Regions from separate parts of the Janthinobacterium sp. PAMC25594 genome, predicted to be linked through region 2. Evidence: predicted binding sites of a transcription regulator. Region 2 holds the regulator's gene; the other holds the start of a gene.
What was found. Region 2 encodes sigma-54, which starts transcription at its own class of promoters, with help from an activator protein. Its sites were predicted from a motif close to TGGCANGNAANCTGCTTT; they were not measured.
Positions count from the first base shown of each region.

Region 1: KY494_RS02590 (circularly permuted type 2 ATP-grasp protein) is a predicted target of sigma-54. The motif match lies at 3,404-3,421, and genes of this name have one in related genera.

Region 1 covers NZ_CP080377.1:570,974-586,999, reverse strand. Annotated here, with positions in the region: gene KY494_RS02605 (TonB-dependent siderophore receptor) at 1-1,154, shown strand, start outside; gene KY494_RS02600 (hypothetical protein) at 1,239-2,111, shown strand; gene KY494_RS02595 (sensor histidine kinase KdpD) at 2,180-3,337, shown strand; gene KY494_RS02590 (circularly permuted type 2 ATP-grasp protein) at 3,457-4,911, shown strand; gene KY494_RS02585 (alpha-E domain-containing protein) at 4,905-5,849, shown strand; gene KY494_RS02580 (transglutaminase family protein) at 5,849-6,658, shown strand; gene KY494_RS02575 (peptidase) at 6,748-7,626, shown strand; gene KY494_RS02570 (alpha/beta hydrolase) at 7,735-9,075, shown strand; gene KY494_RS02565 (Fur family transcriptional regulator) at 9,179-9,604, shown strand; gene KY494_RS02560 (GNAT family N-acetyltransferase) at 9,632-10,147, opposite strand; gene KY494_RS02555 (GTP-binding protein) at 10,239-11,225, opposite strand; gene zigA (zinc metallochaperone GTPase ZigA) at 11,245-12,471, opposite strand; gene KY494_RS02545 (hypothetical protein) at 12,769-13,515, shown strand; gene KY494_RS02540 (hypothetical protein) at 13,547-14,653, shown strand; gene KY494_RS02535 (bifunctional 2',3'-cyclic-nucleotide 2'-phosphodiesterase/3'-nucleotidase) at 14,768-16,026, shown strand, end outside.
Region 2 covers NZ_CP080377.1:3,443,498-3,459,523, forward strand. Annotated here, with positions in the region: gene rapZ (RNase adapter RapZ) at 1-735, shown strand, start outside; gene KY494_RS15465 (3-hydroxyisobutyryl-CoA hydrolase) at 736-1,821, opposite strand; gene hpf (ribosome hibernation-promoting factor, HPF/YfiA family) at 2,118-2,477, opposite strand; gene KY494_RS15475 (RNA polymerase factor sigma-54) at 2,547-4,025, opposite strand; gene lptB (LPS export ABC transporter ATP-binding protein) at 4,030-4,785, opposite strand; gene lptA (lipopolysaccharide transport periplasmic protein LptA) at 4,785-5,348, opposite strand; gene lptC (LPS export ABC transporter periplasmic protein LptC) at 5,374-5,985, opposite strand; gene KY494_RS15495 (HAD family hydrolase) at 6,031-6,564, opposite strand; gene KY494_RS15500 (SIS domain-containing protein) at 6,564-7,598, opposite strand; gene KY494_RS15505 (monovalent cation:proton antiporter family protein) at 7,683-9,662, shown strand; gene KY494_RS15510 (diguanylate cyclase) at 9,663-10,820, opposite strand; gene KY494_RS15515 (MOSC domain-containing protein) at 10,855-11,724, opposite strand; gene KY494_RS15520 (type II asparaginase) at 11,853-12,947, opposite strand; gene KY494_RS15525 (hypothetical protein) at 13,081-13,575, shown strand; gene KY494_RS15530 (MipA/OmpV family protein) at 13,586-14,413, shown strand; gene KY494_RS15535 (hypothetical protein) at 14,414-15,052, opposite strand; gene KY494_RS15540 (MBG domain-containing protein) at 15,052-16,026, opposite strand, start outside.

The DNA.
Region 1 (16,026 bases), 2.9 Mb from region 2:
CCACGGTGTCGCGCTTTGACAATGCTCGCAAGCAAGAAATCCGCACGGGCGAACTGGGCGTGCGCGGCAAGCTCCAGACGGGCGCCGTCCGGCACACGCTGGTGGCCAGCTGGTCCGGGCATTGGAATGAAGCGAAGAATGCCTATGCCATCGGCAATACCTTCGCCACCAATATCTACGCGCCCGTCGATGTGGCCGCGCCGGCAACACCGTACACGGGCGGCATCATGAGCGACCCGCGGGTGACCCAGAAAACCATCCTCAGCAGCTACGCCCTGGCCGACACCATGGCCTTCCTCGACGACCAGCTGCTGCTGACCGTGGGCTTGCGCCGCCAGCAGATCAAGGATGCCGGTTACGACTACAACACCTCGGTGCTGCAAGGCAAGGCCTATGACGAGAGCGCCACGACGCCCGTGGCGGGCATCGTCTTCAAGACCAGCAAGAACGTGTCGCTGTACGCCAACTACATCGAGGCGCTGGTCAAGGGACCGGCTGCCAGCGGTACCTACGAGGAAAACGGCCAGCGGCTCAATGTCGACAACATGGGCGAGGTGTTTGCGCCGTACAAATCGAAGCAAAAGGAAGTCGGCGTCAAGTATGACGGCGGCAAGCTGGGCATGAGCGCCGCCCTGTTCACCACGGCCAAGCCTTTGCTGGCCGTGATCGGCACGCGGGCCGAACTGGCTGGCGAGCAGCGCAACCGGGGCCTGGAATTGTCGATTTTCGGCACGCCGATGCAGGGCGTGCGCCTGCTGGGCGGTTTGACGTGGCTCGATGCGCAGCAAAGCAAGACCGACGTGGCCGCCAACAATGGCAAGCGCCCCATCGGCGCGCCGCAAACGCAGGTGAGCGTGGGCGGCGAATGGGACGTGCCCGGCGCGCCAGGCCTGAGCCTGAACGCCCGCACCATCTACACCTCGACGCAATATGCGGACCTGGCCAACAGCAAGCAACTGCCATCGTGGACCCGTCTCGACATCGGCGCGCGCTACCTGACGCAGGTGGCGGGCCATGACGTGACCTTGCGCGCCCGCGTCGACAACGTGACGGACCGCAATTACTGGTCGTCGGCCGTGTCGTCCTTCAACATCGGCTCCTTGGTGCTGGCCGCGCCGCGTACCGTCGTCGTCTCGGGCAGCGTGGCGTTTTAAGTCAGCCTGCGCGAAGCAGCCCCTTCCCTGGGCAGCTTCGCGTGCGCGCCTGTGCCAACGGCGGATTTGGGCGACAATGCCCGCATGAAACTCCCAGCCCTCCTGTTATTGCTCTGCACGTCCCTGCCCGTCGCCGCCCAAAAACAGGCGGCCTGCCCCTACGCCGCCTGGAAAAGCGGCTTCAAGGGCGATGCGCGGGCGCAAGCCACGTGTCTGCTGCGCCCCGTGAAACTGTATGCGCGCCTGGGCGACAGCGCCCCGCTGCCGGACTTTCTCGCCGCCCGCATCGGCCAGCGCACGGACGTCGCCCCGGCCCGCCTGCGCGCCTGGCTGGCGCAGCAATCGATCAGCGAAGCGGACGTGGGCGGCCCAATCGACGCGCCATTGTCGCGCGCCGTGGGTCGGCTGGCGGCGCCCATGGCCCGCTATTTCGTCATCCACGACACCAGCTACCCGAATTTCCTGGCGGAATCCATTCCCGACCACATCAACGACGCCAGCTGGGATTTCAACGATTTCAGCTTGCGCAATCCGGCGCTCGGTGGCGGGCCGAAAGGCCATGTCTACGTGAACCGACTCGGCGATTCCCTGGCCGTGCGCGACTTTGGCACGCCCGGCTATGCCAGCAAGCTGGAAAAGGACAAGCCGTCGCTGACGGGCCTGTTCCTGCACATGGAACTGGTGCAGCCGCGCCATTCCGTGCCCGGCGGCGGCAAGGGCAACGATGGGCTGGCGCCCGATCCCGGCTTTACGCCCGCGCAGTACGACAGGCTGGCCCTGCTGTATATCGCCGCCAGCGTGCGCAAGGGCACGTGGCTGATCCCCGCCTTCCACGCCGTGCTCGATACGGGCTTTGCGAACGGTCATGACGACCCACAGAACTTTTCGCTGGCCGAATGGTCAGCCTCGCTTTCCCGCCTGTATGCGGCCTTGCGGCAGGCCGACACTGGTCAATAAGGCATTTTCCTGACGGCGGATTAGGCGCATACTATGATGAGCATAGCCATTGCTGTCAGGGAGTTCAGGTGAATATTGTCACGGATCATCATGCGGGTCGCCAGGCCAGCGCGCGCCATCCGCTGGCGCGCGCGCAGCGCCTCTTTGCCATGCGCGACGCCGTCCTCAACGCGTGGGAACTGCGCGTGCGCGCCAGCGTGCGCGGCGCCGACCAGTTGCTCACGCCCATACTCATCAATACCTTGCCCGCCTTTTTCGACAACCTGGCCGAAGCCCTCACGCCGGGCCACCCGCGCGAGAACGCGGCCAGCAACAGCAACGTGCCCGCCGTGCATGGCAATGAACGGGCGCGCATGACCAATTACGGGCCGGAACAGGTGATCCAGGAATACCAGATCTTCCGCGACTGCTTCGCCGCCGTCGCGCATGCGTCCGGCATCACCCTGCGCCGCAAGGATTGGCAGGTGATCAATGCATCGATCGACGTGGGCATCCGCGAATCGATACGCGAATTTACCAGCATGCATGAAGGCTTCCGGCGCCGCATCGCGGCCGGCCTGTCGCACGACATGCGCAACCCGCTGGCCGTGATCAGCACCAGCGCCCAGTTGCTGCTGCGGCCAGCGGACCCGGAACGGGTGGTCTTGCTGGCGCACAAGATTGCCGAGCACAGCAAACGGCTCGACAGCATGATCGAAGAATTGCTCGATAGCCTCAGCTACCACCGGGGCCAGCGGCTGCCGCTGGCGCTGAGCCAGTTCGACGTGCTGCCCCTGGTGCACGCCGTGGCCGGCCAGGTCAACCTGCAGCGGCCCGGCAAATGCCAGGTCAGCGGGCAATCCGTCACCGGCTGGTGGTGCGAGAACTCGCTGCGGCGCGCGCTGGAAAACCTGCTCAGCAATGCCCTCAAGTACGGCGACGACGCGCCCGTCAATGTGCACGTGGAGGCCGTGCACGAACGCCTGATCCTCACCGTCCACAACGGCGGCCACGCCATCGCGCCGGCCCAGGCGGAACGCATCTTCGACTACCTGCGCCGCGAGAACGACAACCCAGCGCCGGGCTGGGGCATCGGCCTGCCCTTCGTGCAAAACGTGGCCGAAAGCCACGGCGGCAGCATCGCCGTCGACAGCGCGCCGGAAACGGGCACCAGCTTCATCTTCGACGTGCCCGTCGATTGCCGCCCCTTCGTCCCGCCCGCCGGCGCCCCCAACAGTGATACCTGACGCACCAAAGCGGTGCGAAGGCGCCACAAAAGTGGTCATCTTTACACCTGTTCGCGCCCGTCCTGTTGGCACGTTTCCTGCTGAGCTATACACAGACACGGCTCAAGGGAAATCACAACATGGCAAATTTTTTCAATGAAATGACTGCGGATGAGGTGGGGACGGACAGCAAGGTACGTGAACACTATCGTGAATTCGACAACTGGCTGGCACAGCAATCGCCCGAGACCATCGCCCGCAAGCGGGCCGAAGCCGACCTGACCTTCCGCCGCGTGGGCATCACGTTCGCCGTGTATGGCGACGATGCCGGCACGGAACGCCTGATTCCGTTCGACACCATCCCCCGCATCATCCCCGCCGCCGAATGGGCGCAGATGCAGACGGGCCTGGTGCAGCGCGTGCAAGCCTTGAACATGTTCATTCATGATATTTATCATGAGCAAAACATCATCAAGGCGGGTATCATTCCCGCCGAGCAAATCTACAAGAATGCCCAGTACCGCCCGGAAATGCAGGGCATCGCCGTCGCCTCCGACATTTATGCGCACATCGCGGGCGTCGACATCGTGCGCGCGGGCCAGGGCGAATTCTATGTACTGGAAGACAATCTGCGGGTCCCGTCCGGCGTGTCCTACATGCTGGAAGACCGCAAGATGATGATGCGGCTGTTCCCGGAATTGTTCGCCCGCAACCGCATCGCCCCCGTCGACCATTACCCGGACATGCTGCTCGACAACCTGCGCTCCGTCGCACCGATGGGCGTCGATGACCCCACCGTCGTCGTCATGACGCCGGGCATGTACAACTCCGCCTACTTCGAACACGCGTTCCTGGCCCAGCAAATGGGCGTGGAACTGGTCGAGGGCAAGGATCTGTTTGTCAACGACAACTCTGTTTACATGCGCACCACGCGCGGGCCGAAGAGAGTCGACGTGATTTATCGCAGGGTCGACGACGATTTCCTCGACCCGCTGGCCTTCCGCTCCGATTCCTCGCTGGGCGTGCCGGGCCTGCTGTCCGTGTACCGCGCCGGCAGGGTGACCCTGGCGAACGCCATCGGCACGGGCGTGGCCGACGACAAGTCGATCTACCCTTTCGTGCCCGACATGATCAAGTTTTATCTGTCGCAGGAACCGATACTCAACAACGTGCCAACCTACCAGTGCCGCAAGAGCGCCGACCTGTCCTACGTGCTGGCGAACCTGGCGAAACTCGTCGTCAAGGAAGTGCATGGCGCGGGCGGCTACGGCATGCTGGTGGGGCCGGCATCCAGCCTGGCGCAGATCGAGGATTTCCGCCAGCGCCTGCTGGCCAATCGGGGCGGCTACATCGCCCAGCCGACCCTGGCCCTGTCCGCCTGCCCCACCTACGTGGACGCCGGCATCGCGCCGCGCCACATCGATCTGCGTCCGTTCGTGCTGTCTGGCAAGACGATTTCCATGGTGCCCGGTGGCCTGACCCGCGTGGCGCTGGGCCAAGGCTCGCTGGTGGTCAACTCCTCGCAAGGGGGCGGCACCAAGGATACCTGGGTACTGGAAGAGACATCCGCTTTTGCAGGAGAGAAAACATGCTGAGCCGCACTGCCGATCATTTGTTCTGGATGGCCCGCTACACGGAGCGGGCGGAAAACACGGCGCGCATGCTCGACGTCAACATGCAAACGTCCATGCTGCCCCAGTCCGAGCACGATGCGGAACAGGGCTGGCGCGCCACCCTGGGTATTTCCGAGCTGCAAAGCGCGTACGACCACAAATATGGGCGCTTCCACACGCGCGACGTGCTCGACTTCATGGTGCGCGACCCGAACAACCCGTCCTCGATCCTCGCCTGCCTGACGGGCGCGCGTGAAAACGCCCGCGCCGTGCGGGGTACCCTGACGACGGAAGTGTGGGAAATCCAGAACGCCACCTGGCTCGACATGCAGAAACGTTTGAAAAGCAATCTGCTGGAAACGGACCCCAGCGCCTTCTTCGAATGGGTCAAGTACCGCTCGCACCTGTCGCGCGGCGTGACTTTGGGCACCATGCTCAAGGACGAAGCGATCCACTTCATCCGCCTCGGCACTTTTCTGGAACGGGCCGACAACACGGCGCGCATCCTCGACGTGAAGTTCCACGGCGCGCGCGACACGTCGAAAGACATCACCCAGCGCGACTTTTACTACTGGGCGGCCCTGCTGCGCTCGGTGTCCGGCTTCGAAATCTACCGCAAGGTGTACCGCGACGTGATCACCCCGGAACGGGTGGCGCAATTGCTGATGCTGCGCGGCGACATGCCCAGGTCCTTGCTGGCCTGCATGGATGACGTGGTGGAAAATTTGAAACATATCCGCAATGATGTGTCGGCCGATACGGAGCGTTTTGCCGGGAAATTGCATGCGGAGCTGAAATTCGGCCATATCGACGACATCATGAAGGCCGGTTTGCACCATACCCTGACGGAGTTTCTGGAAAACATCTATGAGCTGGGCAACCGCGTCAGCCGCGACTTCCTCGTTCCCCTGGCGGCCTGATGCAGCTCACCATCCGCCACGAAACCCATTACGCCTATAGCGCGCCGCTGGCCTACACGATACAGCAGCTGCACCTGACGCCGCGTATCGAGCCGCAGCAGCGGGCACTCTCCTGGCAAATCACCACGCCGGGCCGCTGCCACGCCTACACGGATGCCTACGGCAATCTGTCGCACATGCTGACGATCAATGGCAGCCATCAGTCGCTGAGCCTGGTGGCGCATGGCGTGGTGGACACCATCTATCCGCACAAGGGACGGCTGAACCTGATCGATACCCTGTCGCCACTGTTGTTTACCATGCCGACGGCCCTGACGCAGGCGAACCCCGCCATTGTGGACCTGGCGGCCGCCAGCCTGCCGGACCGCCGTGTGACGGCCGGCACGGGCCATCTGCTGCGTCTGGCGGAAAATATCGTCGGCAAGGTGGCGTATGAAAGTGGCGCCACCATGGTCACCACCACGGCCGGCGACGCCCTGGCTCTGGGGCGCGGCGTGTGCCAGGACCACGCGCACCTGTTTTTGGCCTGCTGCCACGCCTGGGGCATCCCGGCCCGCTATGTGTCCGGCTACATCGATCCGGGCACGACGGGCCATGCGGCCAGCCATGCCTGGGTCGATGCGTGGACGGAAGACACGGATTTCGCGGGCTGGGTCAGCATCGACGTCACGCATGCGCGGCTGATGACGGATGCGTATTGCCGCCTGGCCATCGGGCGCGACTATGATTCGGCGGCGCCCGTGCGCGGCGTGCGCCAGGGTGGCGGCACGGAAACCCTGCACGTGGACGTGCAGATCGTGCCCGTCTAGTGGCAAGAATGAGGCTGGCCGGGCCTTGCCAGCAGGTGGCCCGGCCCGGCTGGTGTAGAATGCTCCCCCTTTTGACTTGATTTACGACGATGACTTATTGCATAGGCATGCGCCTCAACGAAGGCCTGGTCTTCCTGTCCGACTCCCGCACCAATGCCGGCGTGGACCAGGTGGGCACCTTCCGCAAGATGAGCGTGTTCGAGAACCCGGGCGACCGCATGCTGGTCCTGATGACGGCCGGCAACTTGTCGATCTCGCAAGCGATCCGCCAGATCGTCTCGGAACACGTGGATGCGGATGGACGCAGCATCTGGAACGTGGCCAGCATGTACGACGCGGCGCGCATCGTGGGTGACGCCGTGCGCACCGTGCACCTGCGCGAAGCGAAGGCCCTGGCCGACTGCGGCATCGATTTCAATGTCAGCATTATCCTGGGCGGCCAGATAGGCGCCGAGCGCTGCCGATTGTTCCAGGTGTATTCGGCCGGCAATTTCATCGAATCGCACGATGAAAACACGTACTTCCAGATCGGCGAAGCGAAGTATGGCAAGCCCATCATCGACAGGGTCATCAACCCGCATACGCGTCTCGATGAAGCGGCCAAGTGCGCGCTGATCTCCATGGATTCCACCTTGCGCTCGAACATTTCCGTCGGCTTGCCGCTCGATCTGCTCGTCTACGAGACGGGCAGCCTGGCCGTCACGCGCTTCGTCACCATCGATGAAAAGAACCAGTATTTCCGCATGATCCGCGACACCTGGGGCGAACAATTGAAACATGTGTTTGAAGGCATCGTCGATCCCGTGTGGAATGCGGCGCCGGAAACCACGACGAACGTGTTGTCGTCGGCCAACATGCACAGCAAGCCCGTGTGCGTGGCCATCCCCGAGCACGTGAGCCGCGGCGGCCTGACCGTGGCGCCCCTGCAATCCTTGGCGCAGCAGTTCAGCGACGACAAGCAGCATTGACCGGTGACGCCACCGCTGCGCAAGGCGCTGGACAAATCGCCTTGCACGTGCTTTTATGGCAATATGAGTTGACATTCAATCCAGATTGACCTGAAAGGCAGGTGGCGCATGGACTTGATCACTTCCGCCGTCGTGGCGGCCATCGAACATGGCGCGCCCGGCCACGCGCCTGAAGCCGTCGCCAGCCACTATGAACGGCTCAAGCTGGCCATCGCCAAGTTCGACAGCGCCGCCGCCATCCTGGCCGCCATCGCCGCGCTGGAGGCCGAGCCTGGCAATACTCAGCTGCAACTGGCACTGTCGGCCGCCCTGTCCACGGCAAACGTGCCGGACGACATGGAAACCCTGTTTGCCGCGCAAGGCTTGCTCGATGCGCTGCAGCGCCCGCCTTCACCTCTGCCTGAAGTGGCAACGGCGCCCGCCCCGGCCGACAAGAGCGCCGTCGTGTCGAACTATGCGGTGGTCAAAGTGTATTTCGCCACGGACCGCCAGCGCGACGTGGGCAAGCCGCCGGCGCAGCGCTTCAGCGGCGAACGCAACATCATGGGAGGCAATGGGCCGCTCAGCTATGGCAGCTGCGACATCAGCATCCCCCGCGACCACCGCATGGGCCAGCTGGAATCGCCATCGCTGTGGCGCCTGGAATTTCGCGACGACCCGGCCAAGCACGTGGTGCTGCTGTCGGCCGAGGTGCAGGACCGCGACAACTTCTTTGCAGCACTCAAAACGCAGATCCGCGCCTCGGCCGGCAAGAGCGCGTTTGTCTTTGTGCACGGCTACAATGTGAGTTTTGAGGATGCGGCGCGGCGCACGGGACAGATGGCCTACGACCTCGGCTTCGACGGCGCGCCCGTGTTCTACAGCTGGCCGTCGCATGGCGACCTGGCCGGCTACACCATCGATGAAAACAATATCGAATGGAGCACGCCCCACATCACGGCCTTTCTGGCCGACTTTCTCGCCAGCACGGAAGCGGCGCAAGTGTATCTGGTGGGCCACAGCATGGGCAGCCGCGGGCTGGCGCGGGCCGTGGCCGACTTGCTGGCCGCGCAGCCGCAGCTGGCGCAAAAGATCACGGAGCTCATCCTGTCCGCGCCCGATATCGACGCCGCCATCTTCAAGCATGATATCGCGCCAAAACTGGCCCACGCGCGCAATCCCGTCACTTTGTATGCCTCGTCGCAAGACCTGGCGCTGGCCGCCTCGAAAGCCGTGCACAGCTACCCGCGCGCGGGCGACAGCGGTGCCGGCATGCTGATCGTGGCGGGCGTGGAAACCATCGATGCCACCGGGGTCGACACGAGCTTCATGAAGCACTCGTACTTTGCGGAAAAGCGCTCGGCCCTGTCCGACATGTTTTATCTGATACGTAACCAGGCGCGCGCCGACCAGCGCTTTCTCGACCCCGTCGATACGGCCGCCGGCCGCTATTGGACGTTCAAACCATGACAGCGTTTCATCCGGTGCGGCACGCATGCTAAGATACGGCCCATAGGGTGGCAACGGGCACGGCGATGACGCCGCCAGCCGATCCCCCGCAAGCAGGCTTATCATGTTGACATCATCTTCTACACCGCACGCCGAATCGCTGATCCGCAACACCAACGCCCGCGTCACCAAGACGCGCGTGAAGGTGCTCGACTTTTTAATGGCGCAAAGCCGTTCGCTGACGCACCATGAAATCCAGCAAGCGTTGTCGCAGGACAGCGATATCGATTCCGTCACCCTGTACCGGGTGCTGGAATGGCTGACGGAAAATGAACTCGTGCACCGCATCGCGGGCACCGACCAGGTGTGGCGCTTCAGCGCGGGCGCCGGCCACCAGGCGCACGAACACGCGCATTTCCAGTGCACCAAGTGCGCCAACGTCACCTGCTTCAATGAAGTCAAGCTGCCGCCGCCCGTGCTCTTGCCGGAAGGTTTCAGCGGCGGCGAAGTCGATTATTTGATCAAGGGCCTGTGCCCGCGCTGCAAGTAATTTTCAAAAAGACATCACCTGAAGGTATCACTTGAGAAGCAACGCCAGGTGATGCTCGTCGTAAAACAAGTCGCCCACGCGCATCGAGCGCGGTTCCGTGCCATACGCGATAAATCCCAAGGATTCATACAGGCCCAAGGCGGCATTGTGTTCCGCATTCACGCTCAAATGCACTTGCATGATGGCGGGGTCCGTCTCGGCCTGTTCGATGCAGGCGTTGACGAGACGCCGCGCCACGCCTTTCCCCCGCTGAGGCGCATCGACGAAGACGCCCCACAGCAAGGCCTTGTGCCACAGCTGGCGCAACGGCTCGCGCCGCAAGCCGGCAAAACCGACCAGGCGCGCGCCATCGAAGGCGCCAAAGCCCCGTTGCAGGGCGCCGGCGATGCGCTGCGCGTGTTCTTCCGGCGTGCGCGCCAGTTCATCCTCGCGCGACGAGGAAAACGAGCTGGGCGAATCAAGGATGGCGCGCAGGCGCAGCGCGCAAAAGGCGGCGGTGTCGGCTGGCGTCAACAGGCGGATGACGATATCGAGTGCGGGCATGGGAGGACTCGGGAGTTTTTTCCCATTATACCCACACCCTTTCTCCATGCACGCACGCGGATGGCGAGAGTGGGCAAGCCCGCTTCCACGCTCATGCCGCCGCCGCAGTCGCGCAGCGGTCCAGGCCCCGGATCAGCATCTCCTGCGGCAAGTCGCGGCCGATGAAGATCATCTTGCTGGCGCGCGGCTCATCGTCGCGCCACGGCGCGCCCAGTTCCGAGCCCATCAGCATGTGCACGCCCTGGAACACGGCGCGGCATGGCAAGTCGGCCACGTACAAAATGCCCTTGTAGCGCATCAGCTGGCTGCCGAACAGCTGCACCACGGCATCAAGAAAGTTTTCCACCTGCAGCAAATCGAGGGGCCGGGACTGGTGGTAGACGAACGATTGCACGCCGTCACCATGGCGGTGACCCAATTCCCCGAGGAAATCCGGCTCCAGTTCGACGATGGAGTTCACATTGAAACCGCGGATGTTCAGGATGTCGCGCAGCGGCACATTGCCGAAGCGTACTTTCTGTATGCCGGCGCGGCCATTGATGGCGACCAGCCGCTGGCGCAGCGCGGCCAGCGCGTCCTTGCCGACCAGGTCCGTCTTCGACAGCAGGATGCGGTCGGCAAAGCCCACCTGCTCCTGCGCTTCCCTGTGCGCCGTCAATTGCTGCTGCGCATGGCGCGCATCGACCACGGTTAATATCGCGTCGAGCAGGTAGTACTCGCTGACGGACGGTTCCGCAAAAAAGGTTTGCGCCACGGGCCCCGGCGCGGCCAGGCCCGTCGTTTCGATGATCACGTGGTCAAACGCGATCGTCCCCGCCGCGCGTTTCGCGTGCAGCTCGCCCAGGATGCGGATCAAGTCGCCGCGCACGCTGCAGCAGATGCAGCCATTGTTCATTTCCACGATCTGCTCGTCGCTGTCCTGCACCAGCAAGCCATGATCGATGCTTTCGGCGGCGAATTCATTTTCGATCACGGCGATGCGCACGCCGTGATCGCCCTGCAATATGCGCTTGAGCAAGGTGGTTTTCCCGCTGCCGAGAAAACCCGTGATGATGGTGACGGGGATCAGTTCTGTCATGGCGTATTCCTGTTCAAGGTTAGTCTTCGAGTTCTTCCATGCGCTGCCATTCGGGAAACGGGTCGGGCAGCTGGCGCCAGGCGGCCATGCCCTGGCGCGTTTCTGTATAGTTCAATTGACATTTTTTCAAGTCCGCCTCGATGGCGGCCTGGTTCATGTCCTGGCCAATGAAGACGAGCTCTTGGTAGCGGTCGCCATATGTTTCGCTCCAGCCCGCCTTGACTTCCGCCAGCGAGGCGGCATCCGTGGGCCAGCGGTCCTTCGGCACGGACGCCCACCACAGACCCACGGGTTCGATATTCATCAGCTTGCCAGCGCCGGACAGGCTGGCTACCCATTCGGGGCGGCTGGCCAGCCAGAAATATCCCTTGCTGCGCACCACGCCGGGAATCGGCTGCGAAATATAGTCATGCAGGCGCTGCGCGTGGAACGGTTCCCTGGCCCGGTAGACGAAGCTGCTGATGCCATACGTTTCCGTTTCCGGCGTGTGCACACCGGCCAGCTCCCGGGCCCAGCCCGGCATGGCGGCCGCCTGCTCCAGGTCGAACAAGTGCGTGCCCAGGATGGCATCGAGCGGCACGATGGACTGGTTGGTTTCGATGATGCGCGCGCCGGGATTGAGAGCTTTTAAAACGGCCAGCACGCGCAGGCGCTCGTCCGCCGCCACCATATCGACCTTGTTGAGGACGATGACATTGGCAAACTCGATCTGTTCCGTCAGCAAATTGGCCAGCTGGCGCTCGTCGCCCTCGCCCGCCGTTTCGCCCCGCTGCTCCAGGCTGTCTTCGCTATGAAAGTCCGCCAGCAGGTTGGCGCAGTCGACGACGGTGACCATGCAGTCGATGCGCGCCACGTCATTCAGGCTGTCGCCGTGCTCGTCCTCGAAGTCGAAGGTGGCGGCCACGGGCATCGGCTCGCCCACGCCCGTCGATTCGATCAATAAGTAATCGAAGCGGTCCTCCGCCGCCAGGCGCCGCACTTCCAGCAGCAAATCGTCGCGCAAGGTGCAGCAGATGCAGCCGTTCGACATTTCCACGAGTTTTTCTTCCGTGCGCGACAGGGCCGCGCCGGCCGCTTCGGCGCTGTCTTTCACCAGCGAGGCGTCGATATTGACTTCGCTCATGTCGTTGACGATGACGGCCACGCGCTTGCCTTCGCGGTTGCGCAGTATGTGGTTGAGCAAGGTGGTCTTGCCGGCGCCGAGAAAGCCGGACAGGACGGTGACGGGGAGTTTGCGCTGGGGCATGGGGATTCCTTGGGCTGGCTGAGTTGCTGAGTTGGCGATGGTGGCATTACTGCAAGCGAATTGCGTTTTCGAATTATAATGCAACTTAATTGCATTTGTGTGGCGATCTTTGCCTGCCACCGTGAAAAAGAGGAATCCATGCGCTACCAGCAGGATCAGGATCCCGGCACTCGACGTGCTAGAGTGCGAGCTCGTCGGTGATGACATCGAAGTAAGCGCATGGCGGCTGAACTGTTGTCGACAGCCCCTGGATGATGCGATGAAGACTGGTTCTGCCCCTCGTGCAGACAGACAGCCGTGCTTCTCAGCCGCGCGGCCGCGCGAGCATCACATCGGCTGGCTGCGATTTTATTAGCCCTTAGCAAGCCGCTCTTAAATATTTTATTCTCGCCTGGCCCAATGAAAAAAATACTGATAATAAGCCTGCTCGCTCTCGTCTCCATATATGCTTTTAAGCAAATGATTTACAACCCGCATATATGGAAGCAAACCATTAACAGCCCTGAGCATAAATTGCAAATTGGAAGTTTTATTTTCAACAAAAGAACAGGGGTTAATGGTGGAAGCCAAAGCATTCAAACGGATTATTACATTTTCAAAGTAATAGAGATCAATGGCGATCATGTTCGGCTTTCTGTTATCAGGCAATTGTCGGAAAATAACACAATTTCACAATCCGACTTCTCGACCACAAAAGAGAATTTTGAGTATTTAAAAAAACATATCAATGAAATTACAATTACAGGAATATTGACAAAAGACTTATTCGCGGGAGATTATGAGCTATATACCGTGAATGATTATTTGCTAAAGAAGTATCCTGCATTGAAAAAATCAAGGTATTACTTCGAAGACATCCCTGAAGACATGAAAAATTTGCCGTTACCGACAGATAATAACAAACTACAGGATTATTTTAGTGGAATCTATTCCAAAAAAGAAATTATTGAAAATGGCAAGCTTGTTCTCTGGGTTTTAAATAATAGCAACAATCCTGAATTAGCCAGAAACTCATCAGAAAATATAGATTTGATACAAAATTAGAGTGTTGGCGCACCTAATCAATTGTGCTTGCATGGCGCGTGAAGATACTCCATCTTGCCACAGTTCAATTTTCACAATCACCAAGGAATCGATGTTCTTACGTAACTCCACAAGGCTGCTTGCCTTACTTGTTTTGATGATGGGCAGTGCCATTGCCGCAGACATAAAAAAGCCGATCCAGCACTATCTTTACTTTAATCACCGTGAACTGAACGGGGAAAACATCACCTCGGATAAAGCGTTAAGAGATCCCCGCTTCAGCGGCGCGCAAATCGTGTACACATGGCGCAGCCTGGAGCCGGAACAGGACCGTTACGATTTTGCGGCGATCCGCCACGACATCGCCTATCTCGATTCAATCGGGAAAAAACTGTGGATACAACTGCAGGAAAAATCCTTCACGCCGCGCCATAATGTGCCGGCCTATTTACTCAGTGATCCTCGCTACCAGGGCGGCATCATCAAGCAAAGCATGCTTTCCGCACCAGAACGCGACCCGCATAAAGCGGTGACGGATGATGAATACGGCTGGTCGCCGAAAATGTGGGAAGTACCGGTACGCGAGCGTTATCAACGCTTGATCCAGGCGCTGGGCAAGGAATTTGACGGGAAAATCGAGGGCATCAATTTCAGCGAAAGCTCGATCGACATTGGCGTGGAGGACAGCAAGGGAAATACGACGTTCCCCGATGATTTCAAGCCGCAACACTATGTCGATGCCATCAAGGAAAACATGCGGGTACTGGCCGCTGCTTTTCCCCACACCACCACCATGGTGTATTTAAACTTTCTGCCCGGTGAATGGCTGCCGTGGAACGACAAGGGCTATATGCGCAGCGTGTTTGCGCAAGCGCAAACGCTGCAGATGGGCGTGGGCGGTCCCGACCTGATGCCGTATCGGAAAAGCCATATGGGCCAGAGTTACGGTTTTATCAAAGACTACCCTGCGAATTTGGTCAAGGGCATGGCCGTACAGGACGGCAACCTGCGCCAGATCAATCCCCGTACCAAGAAAAAAAATTCAGTGGAAGATTTGCTCGATTTTGCCCGCAATTACCTGGGCCTGGACTATATTTTCTGGGTAGAAGACGAGCCTTACTTCAGCAATGAAGTGCTGAAAAAACTGCCGGCGCATTGACAGGCAGTCGCACCATCGCGCGGCAGCGTGCATCCATGCGCCCTGCACGGCTGTCATCGCCGCGTCATATGGCGGCGTTACAGTCGCGTCCTTTGAATCTTTCCGAGGGCGGTAATGAAAACAAATTGGGTCATGCTGGCGGCGCTGGCAAGTGCGGGTCTCGTCGGTTGCAACGGCAGTTCAAACACGGCGCAAGTCATTCCCGAAGGCACGACGGTCACGGTGGCCTTGCTGGAAACCACCGATATCCACTCGAACGTGCTGAGCTATAACTATTACGCGCTGGCCGAAGACACCAGCCTGGGCCTGGAGCGCACCTCCACACTGATCCAGGCGGCGCGCGCGGAAAACCCGAACAATGTGTTGCTCGACGATGGCGACGTCATCCAGGGCACCCTGCTCGCCGATTTACAAGCCGTGGCCGCGCCCGTGCCCTGCTCCGGCACGCTGGCCGTGCACAAGGCCATGAACGCGCTGAAATATGATGCGGGCGGCATGGGTAACCACGAATTCAACTATGGCTTGCCTTACCTGAGCCAGATCACCAACACGGATTTCGGCATTCCCGGCGTGGCCAAGCCGACGGGTACGTGCGGCGCGCCCGCCTTCCCTTCCGTGCTGAGCAATGTCGTCGGCGTGTCCAGCGGCAAGCCCATCTTCCAGCCCTACACCGTGCTGCCCCGCGATTTCGCCGCCACGGCGCCCGACGGCAGCAAGCTGACGGTAAAAATCAATGTGGGCGTGCTGAGCTTTGTGCCGCCGCAAATCCTCGAATGGGATCAAAAAGTGCTCGCTGGCAAGGTCAGCGTGACGGGCGTGCAGGAAGCGGCCAAGCAATATGTGCCGGAATTGCGCAACAAGGGCGCCGACCTCGTCGTGGCCCTGTCGCATGGCGGCCTGGACACGAGCGCCTACAGCCCGAAGATGGAAAACGGCAGCTATCACCTGACCAGCACGGGCATCGATGCCCTGATGATCGGCCATTCGCACTTGATCTTCCCGAAAGGCAAGGAAGAAGGCGCGGCCGCGCTGGACGCCTCGTTTGCCGCCTTCCCCGCCAGCGCGAAGATCGACGCCGTCAACGGCTTCGTGAACGGCGTGCCGACCGTCATGGCGCAAAGCTGGGGCCGCCGCCTGGGCATCATCAAGCTGACGATGGTCTATCAGGGCGGTAAATGGGTGGTGCAGCCGGCCAAGACCACGGTGGAATCGCGTGGCTTCAAGTACACGGATGGCAAGACCCTCGTGAAAGCCGACCCGGCCATCGCACCGCTGGTGGCCACCGAGCACGCGGCCACCATCGCCTACGCCAGGCAGCCGCTGGGCATCAGCACGGATTTCGAAATGTCGGCGTACTTTGCGCTGGTGGGCGA
Region 2 (16,026 bases):
TTGCTTGACGAAGGCACACCGCAACTGGCCGTCGCCGTCGATGCACGCAGTGCCGAGTCGCTGGCCAGCCTGCCGCACAATGTGGCCCTGCTGCGCGACCAGGGACACGACGTCAAGGTGATGTTCCTCACGGCCACCACGCATTCGCTGGTGGCGCGCTTCTCGGAAACGCGGCGCAGCCATCCGCTGTCGCACGAATTGCGTCCGAACCAGAACCCGGCCAGCCGCCGCACCCTGATCGAATGCATCTCGGAAGAACGCGAGCGCCTGTCGGCCATCGAGCAATTGGGCCATGTGATCGACACCTCGGAACTGAGCGCCAATAAATTGCGCGCCTGGATCAAGGATATCGTCGCCTCCGAACGCGCGCCGCTGACCTTGTTCTTCGAATCGTTCGCCTTCAAACTGGGCGTGCCGCTGGACGCCGATTTTGTCTTCGACGTGCGGGCCTTGCCGAATCCCTATTACGACCTGGCGCTGCGTCCGCTCGACGGACGCGATGCGCCCGTGATCGCCTTCCTCGACGCGCAGCCAAGCGCGCTGGAACTGCTGGCCGACATCCGCGCCTTCATCGAGAAGTGGTTGCCGTCATTCAAATCCGACAACCGCAGCTATCTGACGGTGGCGCTCGGTTGCACGGGCGGCCAGCACCGCTCCGTGTACATGGCGGAACGGCTGGCGCAATACTTCGGCCCCAACGAAAGAGTCGTGCTGCGCCATCGCGAGCGCTCTTAGTTAATCCAGGTGGCGCAGCGGATGCGCTGACGCCGGCCAGACGGGCGCAAAGAAACGCGCCACCATGGCTGCATCGACCTCGTCCAGGCTGGCGGGGTTCCAGCGCGGCGCATTGTCCTTGTCGACCACCAGCGCGCGCACGCCTTCGAGCACTTCGCCATGCGCGAAATTGTGGCGCACCACGCTGCGCTCCAGGCGCAGGCAATCGGCCACGCCCAGGTGGGCACCGCGCCGCAGTAATTCCAGGGTCACCGACATCATCAAGGGCGAACGCAGGCGCATGGCCGCCAGGGCCTTCGCCGCGAACGCGCTGTCGTCCTGCGCCAGCGACACCATGATGGCGGCCACCGAAGGGGCGCTGAAGTGGCGGTCCAGCGCCGCGCGCGCCGCGGCCAGAGGAGAAATACCCGCCTCGGCGTGGAACGGTGCCGCCAAGGCCTTGATGGCCACCGGCAAGGCCTCTCCCGGCGTCGATTCGAACAGGGCCAGCAGCGCTCCCATGTGCGCCTCGGGCAGGTACACATCGGCCAGGCCCGTGTACAGGGCATCGGCCGCGTTGATCGTCAGGCCTGTCAAGCCCAGGTACAGACCCAGCTGGCCCGCCAGGCGGGACAGGAAATAGCTGCCGCCCACGTCCGGGAACAGGCCGATATTGACTTCCGGCATGGCCATGCGAGTGCGGCCCGTGACGATGCGCAGGCGGTTGCCTGGCCCCGCTTGCGCCACGCCCATGCCGCCGCCCATCACCACGCCATCCATCACGGCGATATACGGTTTCGGATAGAAGTGAATCACATGATTTAACGCGTATTCTTCCGTAAAGAAGTCTTCCAGCAACGCGCTGCCGCCTTGCGGCGTAGCCAGGCCCGCATCGTAAAAGAAACGGATATCGCCACCGGCGCACAGCGCTTTCTCGCTGCTGGAACGGATCACGACGGCGTCCACCTGCGGATCGTCGCGCCAGGCCAGCAAGACGGCACTCAGGGCGCGCACCATCTCCAGCGACAGGGAATTGAAGGCTTTCGGACGGTCGAGCACGATGTGTCCGGTGCGGTGGCGAATGGAGGTCTGGACGAAGTTGCTCATGGCAGGCAGGAAAGAAGTGAAAGTGCAAACATTCTAAGTAATCCTCAGGAAATTATTGTGAATTTATGACGAACAGAACCGGATGCTATGCAAGGCGCCCGCTGCGACGCAGTGCGAGCACTGCTAGCAGCGGGCAACGCCGCAGAGGGCCGGTTATGGAAGTCAGAAATCACAATAATTTATTGGGGGTTACTTAGCGCCTGTGCGGGGAAGATTGCGTTCAACAGGTCCAGGCGCAAAAAAGGGCGCAATGTGCGCCCTTAGTTGATCACAACCGGTTGAAAGTCGCGGGCCAGTTAGGCGGCGGCGAATTCTTCTTCCGAGTTGTCTGGCAGATGCTTGATCGCCTCTTTACCGTGCCCTTGCACTTTGGTTTTGTACTTCATCACTTGCCTGTCCAGCTTGTCGATCAGGGTATCGATTGCGGCATACAGGTCATGCGCCAGGCTTTCCACATAGACGGTTTTGCCACTCAGACGCAGGTTGACTTCGGCCTTTTGACGTTTTTCTTTCTCTTTGAGGTTATCCACGGTCAGAATCACGGCGATATCGATAACTTGATCGAAATGACGTTTCACGCGCTCCAGCTTCGTTTGTACGTATTCACGGATGGCTGGTGTCACTTCGAGATGATGTCCGCTGATGGTGAGATTCATACACACTCCTAAAGATGATCGGGTTCGTGCGGTCCATCCTATCCGGCCCGCAGAGGAACCGAAAAAAACTTACAAACACTTACGCAGGCTCACTGGCGGAATTTTCAACGCTTCCCGGTATTTGGCAACAGTACGTCGCGCAATCACCATGCCTTGTTCCCCCAGCATGTCCGCAATCTTACTGTCGGATAAAGGATTTTTAGGGTCTTCTGCTCCTGTCAGTTGCACGATCAATGCCCGTATCGCCGTCGATGACGCTTCGCCCCCCGCTTCGGTGGCGACGTGGCTACCAAAGAAATATTTCAACTCGAACATGCCGTGCGGGGTCAGCATGTACTTTTGAGTTGTTACCCGCGAGATAGTACTCTCGTGTAAACCCAGTGTATCAGCTATTTCACGGAGCACAAGGGGGCGCATGGCAACGGCCCCATGCGAGAAAAAGTTCTTTTGTCTTTCTACTATCGCCTGCGCCACGCGCAGGATCGTGTCGAAGCGCTGGCGCATATTCTTGATCAGCCACTTGGCTTCCTGCAACTGTGCACCCATGGCGCCCTCGCCCTTGCCCTGCTTGAGCAGGTTGGCGTACATGGCGTTGACGCGCAGGCGCGGCATGACGTCATTGTTCAGGGTGACTTGCCAGCCATTGCGCGCGCGCTTGACGACGACGTCGGGCACCACGTAATCGGACACGTCCGAGGCAAACACGGCGCCCGGATGCGGATTACACTGGCGAATCACCGTCTGCGCTTCACGCAAGTCTTCCTCGTCGCAATCGAGGGCTTTTTTCAGCTTGTTGAAATCGCGCTGGGCAAACCAGGCCAGGTGCTTTTCCACGATGACGAGGGCCATGCGCCGCGTCACCATGGCGACGTGCGGCAAGCGCTTGATTTGCAACGCCAGGCATTCGGATGCATTGCGCGCGCCCACGCCCGGCGGATCGAAACTTTGCAGCAGGGACAAGGCCGTGCGCATCTCGTCGGCGTCGATTTCCAGCTCTTCCGGCAGGCGCGCCAGGATGTCGTCGAGTGACTCTTCCAGGTAGCCATTGTCGTCGAGCGCGTCGATGATCAGCTCGACCAGCGCGCGGTCACGCAATTCGAGCACCGTCACGCGCATCTGCTCCATCAGGTGTTCGCGCAGGGTGCAGTGATGGGCCTCCAGTTGCGGACGCGAATCTTCGTCGTCGGGCGCCTTGCCCCGGCTCGCCTCGCTCCAGTCGCTGTCGCCGCCGTCCGCGGCGGCCGGGCTGTCACCCGCCTCGCCGTCAAAGGTTTCCGCTTCGGCTGGCGCTGCGGGCGCCTCCTGGCCTGGCGGCTGGGGCGGCGCTTCGGCCGGCGCGGCCGTGGAACTCAGGGCCCCGTCGGACAGCAGGCGCAGCGAACGGTCGAGCGGATCGTCGAGGCGCTCGAGCAAGGGATTGTCCGTCAGCAGTTGCTCGAGTTCCTGGTGCAATTCCAGGGTAGACAATTGCAGCAGGCGTATCGATTGCTGCAACTGCGGCGTCAGTGCCAGGTGCTGCGAGGTGCGCAGCTGCAATGATTGTTTCATTGGCTCACATGCGGAAGTGTTCGCCCAGATAGACCCGGCGTACCGACTCGTTCGCGATGATGTCGTCGGGGCGTCCCGACGCCAGCACCGAGCCCTGGTTGATGATGTAGGCACGGTCGCAAATACCCAGCGTCTCGCGCACATTATGATCGGTGATCAGCACGCCGATATTGCGCTCCTTCAAGAAGCGCACGATGCGCTGGATCTCGATCACGGCGATGGGATCGACGCCGGCGAACGGCTCGTCGAGCAGCACGAAACGCGGGTCGGTGGCCAGCGCGCGGGCGATTTCCACGCGGCGGCGCTCGCCGCCCGACAGGGACAGCGCCTGGTTCTCGCGCAACTTTTCAATTTGCAAGTCGGCCAGCAATTTATCCAGGCGCTCTTCGATCTCGGCCTTCTTCAGGGGACGGCCTTCGACGGTCTGGATTTCCAGCACGGCGCGGATATTGTCTTCCACCGTCAGCTTGCGGAAGACGGACGCTTCCTGCGGCAGATACGACAGGCCCATCTGCGCGCGGCGGTGGATGGGCAGGCGGGAAATGTCCACGCCGCTGATATCGATGCTGCCGCCGTCCGACGGCACCAGGCCGACGATCATGTAGAACGAGGTGGTCTTGCCGGCGCCGTTCGGGCCCAGCAAGCCCACCACTTCGCCGCATTCGACTTGCAGCGAGACATCATGCACGACTTGCCGCTTGCCATAGGTTTTTTGCAGCCCGCGAACGATCAGGGTGCTGCCGCAACGTGTATTGTCCATTAGTTCTTTCCTGGCGCGGGCGTGGCCGGCGTCTTGGGCTTCGGCTGGATCACCATGCGCACGCTGCCGCCATCCGGCGTGCTGGTGCCGCTGTCGGAATTTTCCATTTTGAATACTTCCTTGCGGCTGTCATACGAGATGAAGGCGCCGTTGGCCACGTCGGTCACTTTCGTGCCTTCCAGGCGCGTCAGCTTGGCCTTGGAAAACAGTTTCACCACTTCCGTCTTGTTGTCGTATTCCACGCGCTCCGCCTCGCCTTCGACCCACAGGTCGCCCGCGCCATCGCGCTTCTGGCGGAAGGTGGCCAGCTTGCCGGGATCGGCCCAGAACGTGATGAACTGGTAGCCTTGCGGGTCTTCCGTGATCAGGGCCCGGCCCGCCTTCATGGTCAAGGTACCCTTGACCAGCACGACATCGCCCGTCAGGGTACGCACCTGCTTGACGTCATCGACGTGGCCGCTACGTGCCGTGATGACGGCTTCCTTCTCGGAATCGGCCTTTTCGGCATGCGCCACGCCCATCACGGCCAGAGAAAATACGGTCAACAGCAAGATATTCTTCATAGTATGGTTTCCTTGTTTCATTCTGTCATTTTGCCGCCGCGGCCGGGCGCGGTTTCGGCGGGAGGACCATGCGCAGCGCATTCTGCACTTCCACCACGCCGGTGGCGTTATTGGCCTTCATGCCGATGCCATTGATGCGCGAGGCGCCCGTCAGGATATCGACAGGCACGTCCGTTTCCATTCTTTCCTCATCCGGGAATACCGTCAGCGCTTCCGTCCTGACTGTCAGGTTATGCGCCTTCGGACTGGCCACGCGGTCGATCACGACTTTGCGGTACAGTTGCAGCCGGGTATTGTCCTGGTCGATATGCGCCAGTTCCGCATTCATGTTCATCGGCGGCATGCCTGGCGTCAGCTTGCGCACGAAAGGCTGGTCGATATCGGATGAATCGTCGAGCGGGTAATGCGTGAGCTTGGTGCCCGAGACGATATAACTGGGTTTACCCGTCAAGTCCATGCGCACCAGGCTGAAATTGGTGATGAAATAATCTGGCTCATCGAGATGCTTGCTGGCCGTGATGTTCTGGGCATTCTTGTTCATCACTTCCAGCAGCCAGAAGCTGGCCAGCGCAAAGACGATGGCCCCCAGCACGGTAAAAATCATGCGCCAGCGATGGGCGCCTCCTGGCTTACGCATAGGGTTTCACTCTTTCAAATCGCACTGGCGGCGAGGCGATGCGCCTCACTCCAGGAACGGCGCCATGACGCGCGCATAGTTATCCTGGGCGCGCAGCAGGAATTCGCAGATCTCGCGCACGGCGCCACGGCCGCCGCCGGCCTGCGTCACATAGTGCGCCAGGTCCAGCGCTTCCGGACGCCCGCCCGGCACGCTGACGGCAAAGCCCACGCGGCGCAGGATGGGCGCATCGATGACATCGTCGCCGATATAGCCGCATTGCTCTTCCGTCAAGCCCGTCAGCGCCAGCAGTTCGCGAAACGGCGTCAGCTTGTCGTGACCGCCCTGGTGCACATGGGTAATGCCCAGGTCTTGCGCGCGGCGCGCCGTGATGGCCGAGCGGCGCGCGCTGATGATGGCCGTCTGCACGCCCGATTCCTGCAGCAGCTTGATGCCCAGGCCATCATACACATTAAACGTTTTCATCATCTCGCCATCGGGGCCGAAATGCAGGCTGCCGTCGGTGAGCACGCCATCGACGTCAAAGATCATCAGTTTGACCTTGGCCGCGCGCGCCAGGTTGTCCGCTACGCTATCCATCAGATCACCTTCGCTTGCGTCAGATCATGGATATGCAGCGCGCCCACCAGCTTGCCGTCGGCATCGACGACCAGCATCTGGTTGATGCGGAACTGCTCCATCACGGCCACGGCATCGACGGCCAGGCGTTCGGGCGCGATGCTGCGCGGCTGCGCATGCATGACGTCGCGAATCGCCACTTGCGTGAAATCCTGCACGCGCTCGAACATGCGGCGCAAATCGCCATCCGTAAACACGCCCACGGGGCGGTCATCCGCATCGACGACGGCCGTCATGCCCATGCCCTTCTTCGTCATTTCTTCCAGCGCCTGCAGCAAGGAAGCGTCCACGGGCACCTTGGGCACCCGTTCGCCGCTGCGCATGACGTCATGCACGTGCGTGAGCAGGCGGCGGCCCAGGGCGCCGCCCGGGTGCGAACGGGCGAAATCCTCTTCCTTGAAGCCGCGCAAGTCGAGCAAGGCCACGGCGATCGCATCGCCCAAGGCCAGGGTGACGGTGGTGCTGGCCGTCGGCGCCAGATTCAGCGGACAGGCTTCTTTCTCAACAGAAATATCCAGGTGCACATCGGCCAGCTGGGCCAGGCTGGAATGCGGTTTGCCCGTCATGGAAATGAGCACGCCGCCCATGCGCTTGACGACGGGCATGATGGCCATCAGTTCCGCCGATTCGCCGGAGTACGAGATGGCAATAAAAGCATCGTCCGAGGTGACCATGCCCAGGTCACCATGGGCCGCTTCGGCCGGATGCACGAACAGGGCCGGCGTGCCGGTGGAAGCGAGGGTGGCGGCAATCTTGCGCGCGATATGGCCGGACTTGCCGATGCCGGAGACGACGACTCTCCCTTTGCATTGCAGCAACATCGCCACGGCGCGGCCCACGCTGTCGTCCGTGGCCAGGCGCGCGCGCAGCGCTACGATGGCGTCGGACTCGATCTGCAAGGTGGTGCGTGCCAGCGCGACGGCGCGCTCGGTCGTCGCTTGCATGTCAATTCGATCAAAAGCTTTCAGCATTGTTTTTTCATGGGTTACACTCATGCCCAAAGTATAAACGAATTAGGAAAGCAAAAAACTTGCCAGTCACAACAAACAACGATTTCCATTGACCGCATCGGGCAACCCATGTTTTCCTCGCTTGAACTGACCCTGATGTTACTCGGCAGCGCCGTGCTGGGCGTGGTCGCTTTCAGAATGTTGCACTTGCCGCCCATGCTGGGCTACCTGGCCGTCGGCATCGTCATCGGCCCCCACGCGCTGGGCCTGGCAGCCGAGAACGAAGCGAGCCATACCCTGGCCGAATTCGGTGTCGTCTTCCTGATGTTTTCCATCGGGCTCGAGTTTTCACTTCCCAAGTTTCTCGCCATGCGGCGCATCGTCTTCGGCCTTGGCATGGCGCAGGTGGTCACCACCATCATCGCCACCGTCGTCTTCGGCTGGTTCGTCGGACGCTACCTGTCCGCCTACATCCACCTGAGCTGGCAAGCCGCCTTCGCCCTGGGCGGCGCGCTGGCCATGTCGTCGACGGCCATCGTCTCGAAAATGCTCACGGAACGGCTGGAACTCGAAAGCGAACACGGCCGCAAAATCATCGGCATTCTGCTGTTCCAGGACCTGGCCGTGGTACCGCTGCTGATCCTGATTCCCGCCCTCACGCGCGATTCCGACAACCTGGCCGAAACCCTGGCCTGGGCCGGCGGCAAGGCCCTGGTCGTGCTGATCTTGCTGCTGTTTATCGGCCAGAAGATGGTGCGCGGCTGGTTGACCATCGTCGCCAAGCGCCGCTCGCAGGAATTGTTCATGCTCAACCTGCTGCTGATCACCCTGGGCGCGGCCTGGATCACGGAACGGGCGGGGCTGTCGCTGGCCCTGGGGGCGTTTGTTGCCGGCATGCTCATTTCCGAGACGGAATTCAAGCACCAGGTGGAAGAGGATATCAAACCGTTCCGCGATGTGCTGCTGGGCCTGTTCTTCATCACCGTCGGCATGCTGCTCAACATCCGCGTGGTGCTCGATAACTGGTGGCTGGTCTTGCTGCTGTTGTGCGGCCCCGTGCTGCTGAAATTTGCCCTCATCGCAGGGCTGGCCAGGCTGTTCGGCTCATCGACGGGCGTGTCATTGCGCACGGGCCTGGCGCTGGCGCAGGCGGGCGAATTCGGCTTCGTGCTGCTGAACCTGGCAGGCGGCATCAAGCTGATGGACCCGTTCGTCGTACAGGTAGTGCTGGCCTCGATGGTGCTGTCGATGCTGGTGGCGCCCTTCCTCATCGCCAAGTCCGATGCCATCGTCATGAAACTGGCGGCCAACGACTGGATGATGCAATCGCTGGCACTGACCAAGATCGCCACGCGCACCATGGCGTCGCAGAAACACGTGCTGATCGCCGGCTTCGGGCGCAGCGGCCAAAGCCTGGCCACCCTGCTGGCGGAAGAAAAGATCGAATACCACGCGCTGGACCTGGACCCGGAACGGGTGCAGGAAGCACAGCTGGCTGGCGCCCACGTCTCGTATGGCGACGCGGGCCGGCGCGAAAGCCTGGTCGCGGCCGGTATCTACCGGGCCAGCGCCGTGGTGATCACCTATGCGAATACGCCCTCGGCACTGAAGTTACTGCATTTGCTCAACGATATGGCGCCGACCTTGCCCGTCATCGTGCGCAGCCACGACGACAGCGACCTCGACCAGTTGAAGAAAGCGGGCGCGGCCGAAGTGGTGCCGGAATTGATGGAAGGCAGCCTGATGCTCGCCTCGCACGCGCTGATCATGATGGGCGTGCCCCTGCGCCGCGTGGTGCACCGGGTGCAGGCGGCACGCGAGGAACGCTATGCGTCCCTGCGCGGCTATTTCCACGGCTCCAGCGACGCGGGCGACGATGCCGAGCTGGAACGCCTGCATACAGTCACCGTCAGCGAGGGCGCGCAGTGCGTCGGCTTGCCGTTAAGCACGGTCGACGTGGCCGGCTGCGGCGCGTTTGTCACGGCCATCCGCCGCGGCCGCGGCCGCCTCGATATCACGCCAGAGACGCAGCTGGCCAGCGGCGACGTGGTGGTGCTGCGCGGCACGGCCGATGCCGTGGCCAAGGCCGAAACGTTATTATTGAAATAGTCAGCCGATCTGCGCCTGCCAGCTGATGACCTTGTTGCGGCCGCCCGCCTTGGCCTGGTACAGGGCCTGGTCGGCGTGCGCCACCAGCTGCTGCGCCACCGTTTCGATGGGTAGCAGCGCCGCGTCCGCTTCCAGGCTGGCCACACCGATCGACACGCTGACCCACGCTTGCGCGCTGCCCGGCAAGTCAAACATGGTGCCGGCAATGCTGGCGCGGATGCGTTCGGCAACAAAGGTCGCGCTGTCGAGGTCGGCATCGATCAGCAGGACGACGAATTCCTCGCCGCCGAAGCGGCCCAGCGCATCGGAGCGGCGCAATTCCGTGCGGATGCGCGTGGCCACTTCGCGCAGCACTTCATCGCCGCCCTGGTGGCCATAGGTGTCATTGACCCGTTTAAAATGGTCGATATCGATATACATACACGAAATGCAATAATTCTGGCGCCGCGCGCGGGCGATTTCTTCCAGCAGCCGGCGGTCGATATAGCGGCGGTTATAGACGCCCGTCAGGGAATCGGTCAAGCCGATGTATTTCAGCATTTCATTGCTGATCACGTTTTCCAGGCAAATGGCGATGATGGAGGCCATGTGCTTGATAAAATCCGTGCCCAGCGAAGGCGTGAAGCGCGTCACGTCGCCGCTGGCCAGGTTCAGGCTGCCAATCAGCCGCTTGTTGCGCAGCAAGGGCACCAGCGCCACGCTACGCAAAGCGCTGATCTGCGGAAAGCGGGAACCATGCACGGCGGCGTCGAACTGTCCCAGCAGGGGCAACGGCGGCGAGGCCGCTTCCCCTTCGGCCACGGGCGCCGGCAAAGCAAAACCCAGCTCCGCCACGGCATGCACGAACAGCAACTGCGGAAAGGCGCTGAAATCGACGCCCAGCTTTTCCATCACCAGCACGATATCGTCATCCTCGTCGAGCAGGCTCAAGGTGACGCCGTCGAGGTCGGAGATCACGGGCAAGGTGCGGAAAATGGTGCCGATCAACTCGGGAAAGGTGGACGCGCTGACGATTTCCAGGTCAAACGCCTGGTGGCGGCACATGATGTCATGGTTGCGCTCGACCTGTTCCAGCAGGAAAGCCATGCGCGCGCGCAAGGCCTGGTTTTCGGCTTCGAGGCTGGCAATGCGCGGGTCCGGCGGTATTGCTTGATTCATAGAAACCTTAAACCCTTGTGTGCGGGCACCATGCTTAAAATGCCAGTTCGAAACCGATGTCCTGCCCCACCACGATGCGCTCGTCGCCGCCGTCGGTGACGATGGCGTTCATGCCGAAGCAGATGGCGCCATCGAGTTCGGGCTTGGCGCGATAGCCATGCATGACGTCGAGCGGGTCCGGTCCCGGCACGCCCGTGGCCTGGTCCACCGACGGGATCGGGCAGCGCGAGCACGGCTTGACGGGTTTTAGCACGGTGGCGCCAAATTGCAGGAACGCGGCGTAGTCTTCCTCGAAGGCAGCAATATCGCCGATGACCAGGTTGGGACGGAAACGGTTCATCGGCAGCGCCTCGCGGCCGGCGGCGCGCAGCTTGTCATTGACATCGTCCAGCGAGGCACTGCCGGCGATCAGCACCGGGTAGCCGTCGGCAAACATGGTCGCGGCGGCAATACCATTCGTCCCATCGGTCCCATTCGTCCATTCCGTGCTGGTGGCGCGCACCACGTCCGGGTGAAAGCGCACCAGGCGGCACGGCACGCCGATGGCGTTGGAAAACCAGGTGGCCGTGACGTCGTCGCAATCGTAGGCGCGCACGGTATCGTCCCACACCTGCACTTCCAGCATGGGCGCCAGTTGCGGATGCGGCAAGCCCAGCTCGATTTCCAGGCGCAACATGCCCGGCGCGCGCAGCTCCAGCGTGGTGGCCTTGATGGAGGGCACGATCAGCGCCATGCGCGGATGTTCGCGCTGGGTCAGGAAGCGGCCTTGCTCGTCCACCACCATCCATTCGCGGTCGAACACGTGCTCGCTCATCAGCCCTGAATGCGTGAGCACTGCCTCCTGCAAGTGGATGCCGGCGCACGATTTGATCGGATACAGAATGATGTCGGACAGGATAGCCATGGACAAGGGAGAAGGAACAGTGTTGCTGCTTCAGCCAGGAAGTTATTCAGAAACGAAGTATGGCAGCAAAGCGGGCAAGCGTAAATCAGCCAGGCTCAACCAATACGGCTGGCCTGGCGCGACAAGGATCAATACGTGTAGAAAATACGCTGGATTTCTTGCGTACTGTTGGTCTTGGTCAAGGCCAGCATCAGCAGGATGCGGGCTTTTTGCGGGTTCAGGGTATCGGACACGACACTGTCGAGTTCATCGTCGTTGGCTTCGCCATTGCGCGCCACGATGCCCTGGCCGACGCGGCTGGAACGCACGATCAGCACGCCTTTCTGGCGCGCTTCCACCAGGGCCGGCTTCATTTGCGCGGCCACGCTGCCATCGCCCACGCCTGCGTGGATGATGCCCTTGGCGCCGGCGGCGATGAAAGCGTCCATGCCGACACGGTTCATGTTGGCGTAGCCATACACGATGTCCACTTGCGGCAAGGTATCGAGCTTGCTGATGTCAAATTCCGATTCCAGGGTGTGCTTGCGCGTCGACTGGCGATAGAAAAACGCCTTGCTGCCCTGGATATAGCCGAGCATGCCCAGTTCCGGCGATTTGAAGGTGTCGGTGGTCGAGGTATTGGTTTTCGTCACTTCACGCGCCGCGTTGATCTGGTCGTTCAAGGCCACCAGCACGCCCTTGCCCACGGCTTCCTTGCTGCCAGCGAGCATCACGGCGTTGTACAGGTTGATGGGGCCGTCGGCCGAAATGGCCGTCGACGGACGCATGGCGCCCACCACTACCACGGGTTTGTGGCTCTTCACGGTGAGGTTCAGGAAATACGCCGTCTCTTCGATGGTATCGGTGCCGTGCGTGACGACCACGCCATCGACGTCGTTCGAGGCCAGCAGCACGTTGATGCGTTTGGCCAGGGCCAGCCAGTGGCTGTTGCCCATGCTTTCACTGGCGATCTGGAATACTTGCTCGCCTTTCACATTCGCCACTTTCTTCAATTCCGGCACGGCCGCGATCAGGCGCTCGACGCCCACTGTGGCCGAGGTGTAGCCAACGGTGGTGGTGCTGTCGGCGCCGCTGCCGGCGATGGTGCCGCCCGTGGCCAGGATCACCACATTCGGCAATTTGACAGCCGCCTCTTGCGCGCGCGCGGGCGCGGTGGCGACAAAACTCATCAGCAAGGTGGCCAGCATCAGCTGTGCACAAGAATGGAATTTGCGTGAAAACATGGTGCTCCCGTGAGGTGTACTGTCAAAAATAACAAAGTCGTGTGCAAATTATATGTCATCAGTGCCGCACAAATCCCCCAATTCATGCGTCCCGCGCAAACGTGCGCGCCCTTGCTTGCGCTACAGTGGCGCCATGTCCACACTCCTCTGCCTGCGCGCGTGCCTCGTCCTGCCGCTGATCCTGATCGCGCTGGGCGCCTGCTCCACGCAAACCGAACTGCGCACGGCGGCGCAGCAGGAGCAGTTCGCGCGGGAAGCGGCCAGCCAGGGCGACTGGGAGCGAGCCATGCGCAGCTACGCGGCCGCGGCCGAGAATGCCGAACTGGGCCATGGCGACTTCGCTTGGCAGGCGCGGCTGCATCACCAGGCGGGACGCGCCGCCAGCGGGGCCTGCCGCTACGATGCGGCCGAGTTTCATTTCCGCCAGGCCATCGCGCTGGCAAAGAAGGGCGAATATTCGAGCGCCCTCAGCTACAAGGCGCTGATCGACCAATATGAACGCCAGGGCAAGGCGACGCAAGCCCTGGCAGTGCGCAATGAACTGGGCGGGCCTCAATCGGGGGCGCTGGGCGCATTTGCCGACCGGGAATCGCTGCCGGTGGGCAAGCCTTGCGGGACACCGCCCTAGGAGTCCGTCGATGAGCATCGCCCGTACGCTGCTGACAACACCGCTCCTCCTGGCAACAATGGCGCCCGCATGCGCCGCAGAGCCAGCGTTACCCTTATGGGAAGCGGGCGTCTTCGGCGGCACGGCCGTCACGCCCGCCTATCCGGGCGCCAGCGAACGTTCGACGCGCAGCCTGGCCCTGCCCTATCTGATTTATCGCGGCAAAGTGCTGCGCGCCGACCGCTCCGGCGTGGGCGCGCGCCTGCTCAATACGCAACGATTCGATTTCGATATCGGTTTTGCCCTGTCCTTGCCGGCCAGGTCCAGTGACGTGCCGGCCCGGCGCGGCATGCCGGACCTGGGCACCCTGGTGGAATTTGGCCCGCGCCTGAAAATCAAGCTGGCCGAACCGACGCCACACAGCCGCCTGGGCCTGGAACTGCCCTTGCGCGCCGTCATCGAAGCGCGCGGCGGCCTGCACCGCCAGGGCGCCACGTTCGAACCGCGCCTCGTGTACGCGCTGCAAGGCGAGCAGCAGGCATGGCACCTAGACGCCAGCGTCGGCGCCGTACTGGGCAATGCCGCCATCAACGATTACTTTTATGGGGTCAGCCCCGCGTTTGCCACCGGTCAGCGTCCGACGTATGCGGCAAAAAGCGGGCTGATGCTCACGCGCCTGGGCCTGGGCGGTTCCTACCGGCTACACCGGGACTGGCGCGCCTTTGCCTTTTTGCGCTACGACAACTACTCAGGCGCCGCCAACCGTGCCAGCCCCCTGCTGCGCCAGAACAGCGGCACCTCGGCCGGCATCGGCCTGATGTGGACGTGGCAACGTTCGGGCAGCAAGGCCGTCGACTGATCAGTGCGCAGGATAGCGCGGGAACACGGCGCTGGCCGATCGCGTTTCTGGAAGGATATACACGATGCCGTCGGACTGCCTGAAGGCCGGGCTGACGACACCATGATAAAACTTGGCCGGCACATTGATGCAGCCATAGGAAATGCGATTATCGAGCGGCGTGGCGCTGGCCAGGCGCTGCAGCCGGTGTTCGCGCGGATTGCTGGTGACCACCGGATGCAGGGAAATGGCGGCGTCGTAATCGACCCACAGGATTTCGCCGCCGTGCAGGTTATGGCCCAGCGAAGCGACAAAGCGGCCCGCCGGCGTGGTGCGCTCCTCGGGCCGGATGTCGGCCAACTTGCGCGTGCCGATGCCGGGCGCCGAGTCATCGCCCGACGACTGTCCCAGCAAGGCGGGCGAGGCGCCACGCAAGCCGCCGTCGGCGCTGAAGACAAATACCTTGGCGCCCTGCTTGTCGACGATGATGAACGGCAGCCGGCCATTGTCACCGGAATCGACGATCCAGTCCGCCAGCCTGCTCGCTTCGGGAGAGGCCGGCTCCAGCTTGAAATCGGCCCGCCCCCCGGCCGCCAGCGCCCAAGGCGCCGCAAGCACGGCGCTCAGCACGCACAGCAGGCGGCCCCAGCGCCCGGCCATCAGTTGCGATCCTGTTTGCGTGGACGCGACACCGGCACATAGGGCGGTGGCGGCGCTTCCCGCAGGGTGACAGGCGGCGCAGGTGGCGCGGCGACCGGTACCGGCGGCAGCACCGGCGGTGCAGGCGGCGGTAGCGTGAATGTCGCATCAGGCGGCAAGGCCGGCGGCACCACCTCCAGTGTCACGATGGGCGGCGGCACGGGTGTCACGTTATTCGGCGGCACGACCACTGGCGGCAGCTTCAGGACAGGTGGCACCGGCACAGCTGGCACCAGGACCGGCGGCACCACGACGACGGGTGGGACGACCACGGGTGGGACGACGATAGGTGGCACGACGACCGGTGGGACCACCACGGGCGGGACGACGACCGGTGGCACGACGACAGGCGGGACAACCACGGGCGGCTCGACGACTGGTGGCACGACGACCGGCGGCACCACGACGGGCGGCACGACCACCACAGGGGTCACGGCCAGAACGCCATTCACATAAGTAATGGCGTAATTTGACGGTGTAAAGCTGCCACCCGTCGCATTGCCAGGCGTAATCGCGTACGGTCCGGGCGCGGCGGCGTCCGCGGCGGCGCCGGCGCTGCGGCCGGTAACGCTGCCGATGCTTTCGCCGTTCTGCAGCGCGCTCGAGGTAAAGCCGCTCAGGTCCGGCGTCTCGCCATACGCCTTGGTGACGTTATTGGCGGTGACGCGCAACGGTGCCGGCGTGACCACCAGCACGCCATTGACATAGGTGATCGCATAGTTCGATGGCGTAAAGGTGCCGCCCGATGCCGCGCTTGGAATGATGGCATACGGTCCGGCCACCGGCGCGTTGGCCAGCGTGCCGGCGCTCGTTTCGGTCACGCTGCCGATGGTTTCGCCATTCTGCAGCGCTGTCGTGGTAAACGCGGACAACGTCGGCGTCTGGCCGCAGACCTTGCTCGCATCCATGGCCGTGATCGTCAACGGCGCCGGCGT